DNA from 3 places in the Streptomyces sp. NPDC045431 genome. Region 2 is predicted to be linked to each of the others. Evidence: riboswitches for the same ligand, from Rfam matches in the RefSeq annotation. Region 2 holds a riboswitch; each other region holds the start of a gene.

Region 1 (3,263 bases), on a different contig from region 2:
CGGTCTGGTCTACGTCAAGCGGGACGAGGAGACGGTCGACAAGGCGCTGTTCGGCGCCGTGGGCGGCCTCACCGTCGCCAACATCTTCATCGCGACGCTCTGGACCTGATGTGACCTGAGCGGCCCGCTTCCCACGGGCGGGCCGCCCCCCTCAGGCGGGCCCCTCAGGCGGGGCGCACGCAGCCGTACAGCGGCATGGAGTGGACCGCGTCCTCGCGGACGTTCATCCCGGGGCGCGGGGCGTGGATCATCACGCCGTCGCCCTGGTAGACGCCGACGTGGCTGATGTCGTCGTAGAAGAACACCAGGTCGCCGGGGCGCAGCTCGTCCATGGAGACGCGCGTGCCGACGCGGGCCTGCTCCCAGGTGGTCCGCGGCAGGTCGACGCCCGCCGCCTTCCAGGCCGCCTGGGTCAGGCCGGAGCAGTCGTACGAGCTCGGGCCGGCCGCGCCCCAGACGTACGGCTTGCCGAGCTGGGCGCGGGCGAAGGCCAGCACCTTGTCCGCTTCGGCCGCGGTGCGGTCGGGCCCGTGACCGGTTCCGTTCTCGGTCCCGCGGGCTTCCGGCCCGTACGCCGGGGCCTCCGCCCGCGTCCCGGTCGGCGTCCCGGTCGGCGTCTCGCTCAGCGTCTCCGTCCGCGTCTCCTCCCGCGCCAGCAGGGCGTGCGCCTCCGCGAGCTTGCGCTGCACCGTCCGCTTGCCGGCGCGCAGCGCCTCGGGGGTCTTCGCGGGCTCGGCCCGCGGGGCCGGGATCTCCGCCTTCCACGCCTCGGCGGCCTCGACGGCATCGTTGTCGGGCCTCGCGGTCGGCTCCGCCTCGATGTGCGGGACGTACGGGCTGGGCGGGGCGGGCTCGACGGGCTGGGCCGGCCGCACGGGCTGGGCCGGCGGGGCGGGCCGCACGGGCTGGGCGTACCGCTGCGCCTGCGTACCCGTGCCTCCGGCCTGCCGGTAGAGGTCGTCGATCTTCCTCTGCACCTCCTCCACCGTCGGCCGGCCCGGCGCGGCCTCGGCCGACTGGGCGGACAGCAGGGTCGTGACCGAGGCGATGGCGGCCGTCGTGACCCCGACGGCGGGGGAATTCGTACCGAACGTGCCAAACGAACCGAACGTGCGGGTGGTGCTGCTGCGCGGCTTGCGATGCGACGCCAAGGCCGGCATCTCCTTCCGTAGACCGCCTACCGGGTCAACCGGCGGGTTCGGGCGAACGGAAGGTGCCCTACGGCCTGCGGAAGCGGCCGATTCACCCCATGGTGCATGGTGGGTCCCCGGTTCCAACTCCCGTGCGGGGAGAGTGGATTCGGCGTGGGCGGTCCGATCGGCGTGGTTCGCCGATGAGGGAACGGTCCGCTTGTGCGGCACGCTAGCCAACGTGTGGTGGTGCTGTGAAGGATGATGTTCGATATGCCGGATACATTTTCGTGACCTTTACGCGGTGCTTATGTGTCATCGCGCTCTGCGACGAAGTCTGTTCGGCCCCGACTGTCAGTGGGGCGGCCTAGACTCGATAGGCGATGAGCAGCCTCTTTGACGACAGCTTCCTGGCGGACCTGCGGAACCACACCTCCGAGGAACCGCCGCCGCCCCCCGAGGACGCCGAGGGCCACGCCCCGGCCCCGGAGGAGGTCCCGCACGACCTCTTCGGGGACCGCTTCGACGTGCCCCCGGCCCGGGACGCGTACCACCGCGACGGTGCGCCGCGCACCGTCGTGGACCCCGCCGCGCTGCTGGAGGGGCTGAACGACCAGCAGCGCGCCGCCGTCGTCCACACCGGCTCGCCGCTGCTCATCGTGGCCGGTGCGGGCTCCGGCAAGACCCGGGTGCTCACCCACCGCATCGCCCACCTGCTGGCCACCCGGCACGTCCACCCGGGCCAGATACTGGCGATCACCTTCACCAACAAGGCCGCCGGCGAGATGAAGGAGCGCGTCGAGCAGCTCGTCGGCCCGCGCGCCAACGCCATGTGGGTGATGACCTTCCACAGTGCGTGCGTCCGCATCCTGCGCCGAGAGTCGAAGAGGCTCGGCTTCACGTCGTCCTTCTCGATCTACGACGCCGCCGACTCCAAGCGGCTCATGGCGCTGGTCTGCCGCGACCTGGACCTCGACCCGAAGAAGTTCCCGCCGAAGTCCTTCAGCGCCAAGATCTCCAACCTCAAGAACGAGCTGATCGACGAGGAGACCTTCGCCGACCAGGCCGCCGACGGTTTCGAGAAGACGCTCGCCGAGGCGTACCGGATGTACCAGGCGCGGCTGCGCGAGGCCAACGCCCTGGACTTCGACGACATCATCATGACGACGGTCCACCTGCTCCAGGCGTTCCCGGACGTCGCCGAGCACTACCGCCGCCGCTTCCGCCACGTCCTCGTCGACGAGTACCAGGACACCAACCACGCCCAGTACACGCTCGTACGCGAACTGGTGGGGACGGGTTACGACGACCTCGCCCCGGCCGAGTTGTGCGTCGTCGGTGACGCCGACCAGTCGATCTACGCCTTCCGCGGCGCCACCATCCGCAACATCCTCCAGTTCGAGGAGGACTACCCGGACGCGACGACGATCCTGCTGGAGCAGAACTACCGCTCCACCCAGACCATCCTCTCCGCGGCCAACGCCGTGATCGAGCGCAATGAGAGCCGCCGCCCCAAGAACCTGTGGACGAACGCCGGCCCCGGCTCGCGCATCACCGGGTACGTCGCGGACACCGAGCACGACGAGGCGCAGTTCGTCGCCGACGAGATCGACCGGCTGACGGACGCGGGCGAGGCGAAGGCCGGCGACGTCGCGATCTTCTACCGGACGAACGCCCAGTCCCGCGTCTTCGAGGAGATCTTCATCCGCGTCGGCCTGCCGTACAAGGTCGTCGGCGGCGTCCGCTTCTACGAGCGCAAGGAGGTCCGGGACGTCCTGGCGTATCTGCGCGTGCTGGCGAACCCGGAGGACAGCGTCCCGCTGCGCCGCATCCTCAACGTGCCCAAGCGGGGCATCGGCGACCGCGCCGAGGCGATGATCGAGGCGCTGGCCCTCCGCGAGAAGATCACCTTCCCGCAGGCGCTGCGCCGCGTCGACGAGGCGTACGGCATGGCGGCGCGCTCCGCGAACGCCGTGAAGCGCTTCAACACGCTCCTCGACGAGCTGCGCACCATCGCCGAATCCGGCGCCGGTCCGGCCGTGGTCCTGGAGGCGGTCCTGGAGCGCACCGGGTACCTCGCCGAACTGCAGGCCTCCACCGACCCGCAGGACGAGACCCGCATCGAGAACCTCC
Region 2 (3,263 bases):
CCCGAATACGCCACTGTCTCTGAAGGTCGAATCGTCTGCCACGGGAGCACATCCTGCCTCCTTCCATGTGACCTACGCGACCGTAAGGAGGGGTTGACGTAGCGTGAGATACGCCACCGGTCAAGATTCACCCAAGCCGGAATACGCCGCCGCCCGACACCGTGGGGCACGGTGCCGGGCGGGGCGGGATCGGCGGTGTGCCGACGGTGCGTCAGATCGAGACGCCGTGCTGGCGCAGGTACGCCAGCGGGTCGATGTCCGAGCCGTAGCTGGGGCTGGTGCGGATCTCGAAGTGCAGGTGCGGGCCGGTGGAGTTGCCGGTGGAGCCGGAGAGGCCGATCTGCTGGCCGCCGCTCACGCTCTGGCCGGAGGAGACGGAGAGCTGGGAGAGGTGGGCGTACTGCGAGTAGGTGCCGTCGGTGTGCTTGATGACGACCTCGTTGCCGTACGAGCCGCTCCAGCCGGCCGAGACGACGGTGCCGGGGCCGACGGCCTTGACGCTGGTGCCGGAGGAGGCCGCGAAGTCGACACCGGTGTGGTAGCCGGAGGACCACATGGAGCCGGAGGCGCGGTAGGGGGTGGTGATCGAGGAGTCGACCGGGGCGGTGAAGCCCGAGGCGCTGCTCTTCGGGGCGGACTGCGCCGGGGCGGCCTTGGCCGCCGGGGCCTGGGGCTTGGCGGCGGAGCGGGAGGCGCGGGCCTCACTGCGGTCCTCGTCGGCCTTCGGCTTCGCCTTGGCCGGGGCGGCCTTGGCGCCGAGGGTGAGCTCCATGCCCGGCAGGATCAGCGACGGGTCCTCGCCGATGACCTCGCGGTTGTCCTTGTACAGCTTCTGCCAGCCGCCCTTGACGTTCTTGTTGTGGGCGATCTTGGCGAGGTAGTCGCCGGCGACCACGGTGTACGTACGGGGCGCGGGCTTGGCGGCGGCCTGGGTGGTCTGCGCGGCGGCGACGACCTGCTGCGGAGCGGTCGCCGGCGCGGCGCTCTGCTCCGCGGCGTGCGCACCGGTGGCGCCGAGCAGCGGGAGGGCGATGGCCGCGCCACCGGTGCTGGCGGCGACGAAACCACGCGTGAGCGTGCTGGACTTGGGACGGCGGTGCTTACCCTTGGCGGGCATGGCGAATTCCTCTCCGGCGCCTGCGAGGTGAGCTGTCGGGTTCGGGCTGGAGATGCCCGGCCGCGTGGTGACGCGACTTAACCCCGAGCCGGTCCCGGAATTCCGGGCTCGGCGGACTTACCTTGGGTCCCCCGCTCCTGCCACACGTGGGTGGGTGCTGAATTCCGGGCCGGCGGCAGGATTCGGCGGTCCGGCCGGATTGCGGTGACCGTAGGACAGCCGGGTCGGCGCGAACAAGCCGCCGCTTTCCCTCGTGCATTCCTTTGCGCCGTACCGCTACGGAATACCGGTCACCCTCCGTGGATTACGGATCATGAATTCCCGCTGGGTGCAGGGGAATTGTGGAAGAAGCCCGGCCACGGACGGTCACTTTTATGACGCTGCTCACGTGCCGAGACCCATCTCCCTTGCTATCGGGGCAGGTTATGCCGAACGCCCCAATACGGACAGAAGCGTCATACCTCGACGAGCCGTCGCGGCGGCCGCGGCCACGGCCGCGCGGATGATTGCCCCGGGAACCCAATGTCGTATCGTCGGATCGCGACATCGTCGGCGGCCGGCGCCGACGTCAGACGCGGAGGAGTCCCCGTGACGCAGCAGGTGCCGCAGGCCCCGTCGAGCGAGCCCGATCTGTCCGGTGTGCGTAATTTCCGGGACGTGGGCGGGCTGCCGACGGTGGACGGGCTCCGCGTCCGGCACGGGCGGCTCTACCGCAGCGGCCACCTGGCGCACGCCACCGGTGAGGACGCGGCGTTCCTCGGCTCCCTCGGGCTGCACACGATCTTCGACTTCCGCAACGCCGCCGACCAGAAGCTCGAAGGCCCGGACATCGAGCTCCCCGGCGTCCGGAACGTGAACATCCCGCTCACCGACCCGGCCGACGGCGCCGAGTTCTGGCGGATGGTCCGTGACGGCGACCTCGACCAGCTGCGCTCGATCCTCGCGGACGGCCAGGCGGCGGCGCGGATGTCCGAGTCGTACCGCATGATCATCAAGGAGCGCACGGCGGAGCACAGCCGTGTGCTGCACGCCCTCGCCGAGGACAGCGTCCCGGCGCTGATGCACTGCGCGGCGGGCAAGGACCGGGCGGGGCTGTCGATCGCGGTGACGCTGCTCGCGGTCGGCGTGGAGCGGGAGGCCATCGAGGCGGACTACCTCAAGTCCAACGACCCGCACCGCCGCTACAAGGTGCACCGCAGCGACAGCTCCCCGGCCGGTATGTCGCCCGAGGTGATGGAGCTGCTCAGCCCGCTCTTCGACGCGCGCCTGGAGTACCTGGGGGCGGCCTTCGCGACGATCGAGGAGACCTGGGGCACGACCGAGCGGTACCTCTCCGAGGGCCTGAAGCTGGCGCCCGAGACGCGGGAGCGGCTGCGCGAGCGGCTCGTCGACGCGGGCTGAGCCCCGGGCCCGGGCGGGCCGCCGTCAGCCGGTGCCCAGCGCGAAGAGCAGGTACAGGAACGCCGCGAAGAGGTGGCCCGCCACCAGGTAGGCGAAGAGCCGGATGACGAGCCCGCGCGGGAACTTCACTTCGTAGGACATGGGGTTCTCCCTCTCCGGGGGTCCGTCAGCGGTGGGTGCCGGTGCCGCCGAGGCACAGGTCTGCCGCGGCGCTCCGCAGCAGCGTGTGCACGAAGAGCAGCTCGGCGCCGCGGCGGCCGGCCGCGGCGATGCGGTGCGGGGTCAGCGAGTCGAAATGCGCGCTGTCGCCGGGGTCCAGGACGTGGACCACGTCACCGAGCACGAGCCGTACCCGGCCGGTGAGGACGTACAGCCACTCCTCCCCCGGGTGGACGCGTACGAGATCGCTCTGCCCGGCGGCGTACGGCACCTCCACGCGCAGGGCCTGCAGGGCGCGGCCCGCGCCGCCGGCCTGGTGGTACGTCCAGCCGTCCGCCTCCACGGGCTCGGCGCGCCCGGCGCGGACGATCGGGTCGCGCTCCGGCGGCACCTCGCCGAGCAGCTCGGACACCGTCGTACCGTAGACACGGGCGAGGCCGAGGAGCATGGGCAGCGAGGGCTGGCGCCGACCGGTCTCCAGGCGGGAGAGGTGCGCGGGTGACAGGTCCGCGCGCCGGGCCGCGGACTCCAGGGTGAGGCCGCGGCGGCGGCGCAGCTCGCGCAGCCGGGGCGCGACGTCCGGCAG
Region 3 (3,263 bases), on a different contig from region 2:
CGACCGCCGTCACCGGCAGCCCGTCCAGCGCCGCGCGTGTCACCGCCCGCGCGTAGTCGGCCGTCTGCAGCAGGCCCGGCACCACCGAGGTCTCGAGTGTGCGCGCCGCGCACGCCTGCGACTCCAGGCTGATGAAGTCCTGGTACTGCGGCGGCAGCACGCCCCGGTACGCGTGCCACCACCCCGTGCCGCCGCCGTCCGCGGCCGCGCCGGAGAGGGCCTCCACCAGCGCGCGCTGGCGCGGTTCACGTACGCCGTAGGCGTCGAGCAGCCGTGACACGTCCTCGCCCGTCACCCCGCTGGCACCCGTCTCGATCCGGCTGACCTTCGACTGGTGCCAGCCGACGAGCCGGGCCGCGTCCCGGCTGGTGAGCCCGGCTCTCAGGCGCAGCCGCCGCAACTCCTCGCCGAGCTTGCGGCGCCGCACCGCCGGACCGTGCCGCGTGCCCCGCACGACAGCCCCACCTCCCGCCCTCCGGAACGCTGGACCAACCCGCCAGTCTGCCCGCCGGAACCGCTCTCGCGTAGCAGGGTTCACCGCTTCGAGCGACAGATATATGCATATCTTGGGGGATCGGCCCCACCTGGGGCGACATAAGTGGCACTCTGGCGCGAAGCGCAATCCGAGGCCGTCCTCGCACAACATCCGCTCCCTGTCGGAGTCCGGCCCCGGTGGGAAAGGGACAGCGTCGCCATGGCAGACCACCAGGAAGCATCCGTCACTCTGCCGAGCGATCCAGCCTCGGTCTCCGCAGCCCGCAGATACGTGGCGGACGTTCTTACCGAATGGGGCCTGCCGGCCGAGTCCGACACGGCGGACGCGGTACGGCTGATCGTCTCCGAGCTCACCACCAACGCCGTCCAGCACACCTTCGGGCAGTCACCGACCTTCACGGTGGACATCCGGCTGGAACGGGACGAGCAGCTGCGCATCGGTGTCACCGACAGCCACCCGCGCTGGCCGCAGCGCCTGCCCGCGGCCGTGCAGCAGGACAACGGCCGCGGCATGGTCATCATCCGCTGGCTCACCGCCGAACGCGGTGGCCGCCTGACGGTCACTCCGACCGGTGAGGGCGGCAAGACGGTGTGGATCGCCCTGCCCTGGTCCGTCCCCGTCCGGGGCTGAGCGCCCGCCCGGTACGGCGGCGGCCCCGTACCGCCTGGGCGTGCGGTACGGGGCGTACGAGCCGTCGCGTCAGCGCACGCGCCCGTAGTAGACCGACTTCGACCAGATGCGGTCGAGCTTGACCACCGAACCCGACTTCGGTGAGTGCCAGATCTTGTTGTCCCCGGCGTACAGGCCCACGTGGTAGACGCGTCCACCGGAGTGGAAGAAGACCAGGTCACCCTTCTGCCGCTGCGACGTGGAGATGTGGCGGGTCTTGTTGTACTGCTGCTGCGCGGTGCGCGGCAGCGTCTTGCCGGCCTTCTTGTACGAGTAGAGCGTGAGGCCGGAGCAGTCGAACCGGGACGGGCCCGCTGCCCCGTACGCGTACGGGGAGCCCTTCTTCGACGCGGCGACGTTCAGCGCCTTCGTGGCGTGCGTCGCGGCGGCGGCCTCGGCCTGGGGGACGGCGCCCGGCGCCAGCATGGTGCCGCCGACGGCGGCGAGCGTCAGTGCCGAGACGGCACCGGCTCGGGACAGCAGAGACGGGACATGAATCTGCGCGGTCATAGCGCAACCCTTCGTCAGCCGCCTGTGAAGGATGACCTGTCGGGTTCGGGCTGGCGAAGTTGCCCGGCCGCTGACGCGGCTTCACCCCAAGGGGCGGCCATGGTGCGCTCGCCCCGGACTGCTTGGGTCCTCCACTCCTGCCGATCCACTCCTGTCGACCAGTCGTCCGGACGGCGGCAGGACTCGGCGTCCGCCCGGGCCGCCCCGCCGCGGTGGCGGGGGCTTGTCGTCGAAGGGATCTTGACCCATGACAGGGCGAAATTCCGAGTCGAAACGGAAGTTTGTGAGGCTCCTCACGACTGATCCATTCGAGTGGACAGAGGCGTTTTGGCGCGACGCGACGGCCGATTGATGATCCGTGGACCAGCGGCGGAAGGTGATGTTCCGCCAGATGCGTACACCATGGGCGCAACTCGTACAGTGCGTAATTCCCTCGTTTGCGTACGCCGAACGAGGGTGGCTCATCGGCCCTTCTGCGCCCATCCGTGCTACGCCGAAATCCCTCATCAGGCGGGCTCCTGAGGGGGCGTCATCCGCGCAGCCCGACATTCGCCATCGAGAACGCACGGCGCACGCGCCAGCGTCCGGGTGTGCGCCTCGCCCTCCCGTGGTCATGCGTCGAGCGCAGTGCTCCCGCGGTGCGGCCGTGCGCCCGCCGAGCGCCCGGTTGACCCCACTCCGGGGGTCGGAAGCGTGCGGGATCGTTTCATCGTCCTCGTGCGGGTGACCGGGCGCGTATCCGGGGTGTGGGGGTGGGTAGCCAGGGGCCGACTCGAGCCAACCGGCGAGTCAGAACCCGTCACCCCGCCACAGGGAGGGAACCCGTATGCGTCGCATCGCGGCCGTCGTCCTCGGAACCATCGCACTCCTCGGATCCACCGTCACCACCGCCTCGGCGGTGGCGGTGCCGGACCCCACCGCCGTCCTCGACTGCGTCACCACCAGCGCGACCGACCTGACCACCATCGTCGACCCCGCCGCGCCCGCCCTCCCCTCGGAGGTCCCGGGCGCGAGCTGCCTGGCCGTCTGAGGCGGGCACCGCGGCTCGCCGGGCGGCACGGGCGCACCCGTACCGCCCGGCGAGCGGCCGCGCCTCGTATACGACCCGCGCTGCGGGCCCGGCGGGTGGCCGCTCGTGTCCCATGGCCAGGCAAAGCGGTAGTTAACCTGCTGGAAAAACTTCTGCCCGAGATTGAAATATCTCTCCCTCACAATCGTTTCCGCAGGTCAACAGAGTGTTGAAGCCGGATAGGGTCCCGCTGCCGCCCGGGGTCGTGCCGGGCGGGAACATGTGAGGTGAAACGTGCAACTGAGCCCGCACGAGCAGGAGCGCCTGCTCATCCATGTCGCTGCCGACGTGGCGGAGAAGCGCAGGGCACGCGGGGTGAGGCTCAACCACCCCGAGGCCGTCGCCCTCATCACCGCGCACATCCTGGAGGGGGCCAGGGACGGCCGGACCGTCGCCGAGCTCATGGCGTCCGGGCGCAAGGTGCTCAGCCGGGACGACGTCATGGAGGGCATCCCCGAGATGATCCACGACGTCCAGGTCGAGGCGACCTTCCCGGACGGCACCAAGCTCGTCACCGTC

What was found. Region 2 has a riboswitch for cyclic di-AMP ahead of AB0A69_RS04615 (LysM peptidoglycan-binding domain-containing M23 family metallopeptidase). Riboswitches for the same ligand answer to the same signal wherever they lie in the genome.
Region 1: another riboswitch for cyclic di-AMP. It lies ahead of AB0A69_RS16065 (NlpC/P60 family protein); the one in region 2 lies ahead of AB0A69_RS04615 (LysM peptidoglycan-binding domain-containing M23 family metallopeptidase).
Region 3: another riboswitch for cyclic di-AMP. It lies ahead of AB0A69_RS14770 (C40 family peptidase); the one in region 2 lies ahead of AB0A69_RS04615 (LysM peptidoglycan-binding domain-containing M23 family metallopeptidase).

What each region holds. Positions count from the first base shown of each region.
Region 1 covers NZ_JBEZAQ010000006.1:135,728-138,990, reverse strand. The annotation lists gene AB0A69_RS16070 (hypothetical protein) at 1-109, shown strand, start outside; gene AB0A69_RS16065 (NlpC/P60 family protein) at 165-1,160, opposite strand; cyclic di-AMP (ydaO/yuaA leader) riboswitch at 1,159-1,315, opposite strand; gene pcrA (DNA helicase PcrA) at 1,514-3,263, shown strand, end outside.
Region 2 covers NZ_JBEZAQ010000002.1:54,714-57,976, forward strand. The annotation lists gene AB0A69_RS04610 (SGNH/GDSL hydrolase family protein) at 1-42, opposite strand, end outside; gene AB0A69_RS04615 (LysM peptidoglycan-binding domain-containing M23 family metallopeptidase) at 212-1,117, opposite strand; cyclic di-AMP (ydaO/yuaA leader) riboswitch at 1,122-1,280, opposite strand; gene AB0A69_RS04620 (tyrosine-protein phosphatase) at 1,706-2,518, shown strand; gene AB0A69_RS04625 (DUF6126 family protein) at 2,543-2,659, opposite strand; gene AB0A69_RS04630 (helix-turn-helix domain-containing protein) at 2,685-3,263, opposite strand, start outside.
Region 3 covers NZ_JBEZAQ010000005.1:245,652-248,914, reverse strand. The annotation lists gene AB0A69_RS14780 (helix-turn-helix transcriptional regulator) at 1-454, opposite strand, end outside; gene AB0A69_RS14775 (ATP-binding protein) at 695-1,126, shown strand; gene AB0A69_RS14770 (C40 family peptidase) at 1,196-1,675, opposite strand; cyclic di-AMP (ydaO/yuaA leader) riboswitch at 1,680-1,861, opposite strand; gene AB0A69_RS14765 (hypothetical protein) at 2,502-2,705, shown strand; gene AB0A69_RS14760 (urease subunit gamma) at 2,979-3,263, shown strand, end outside.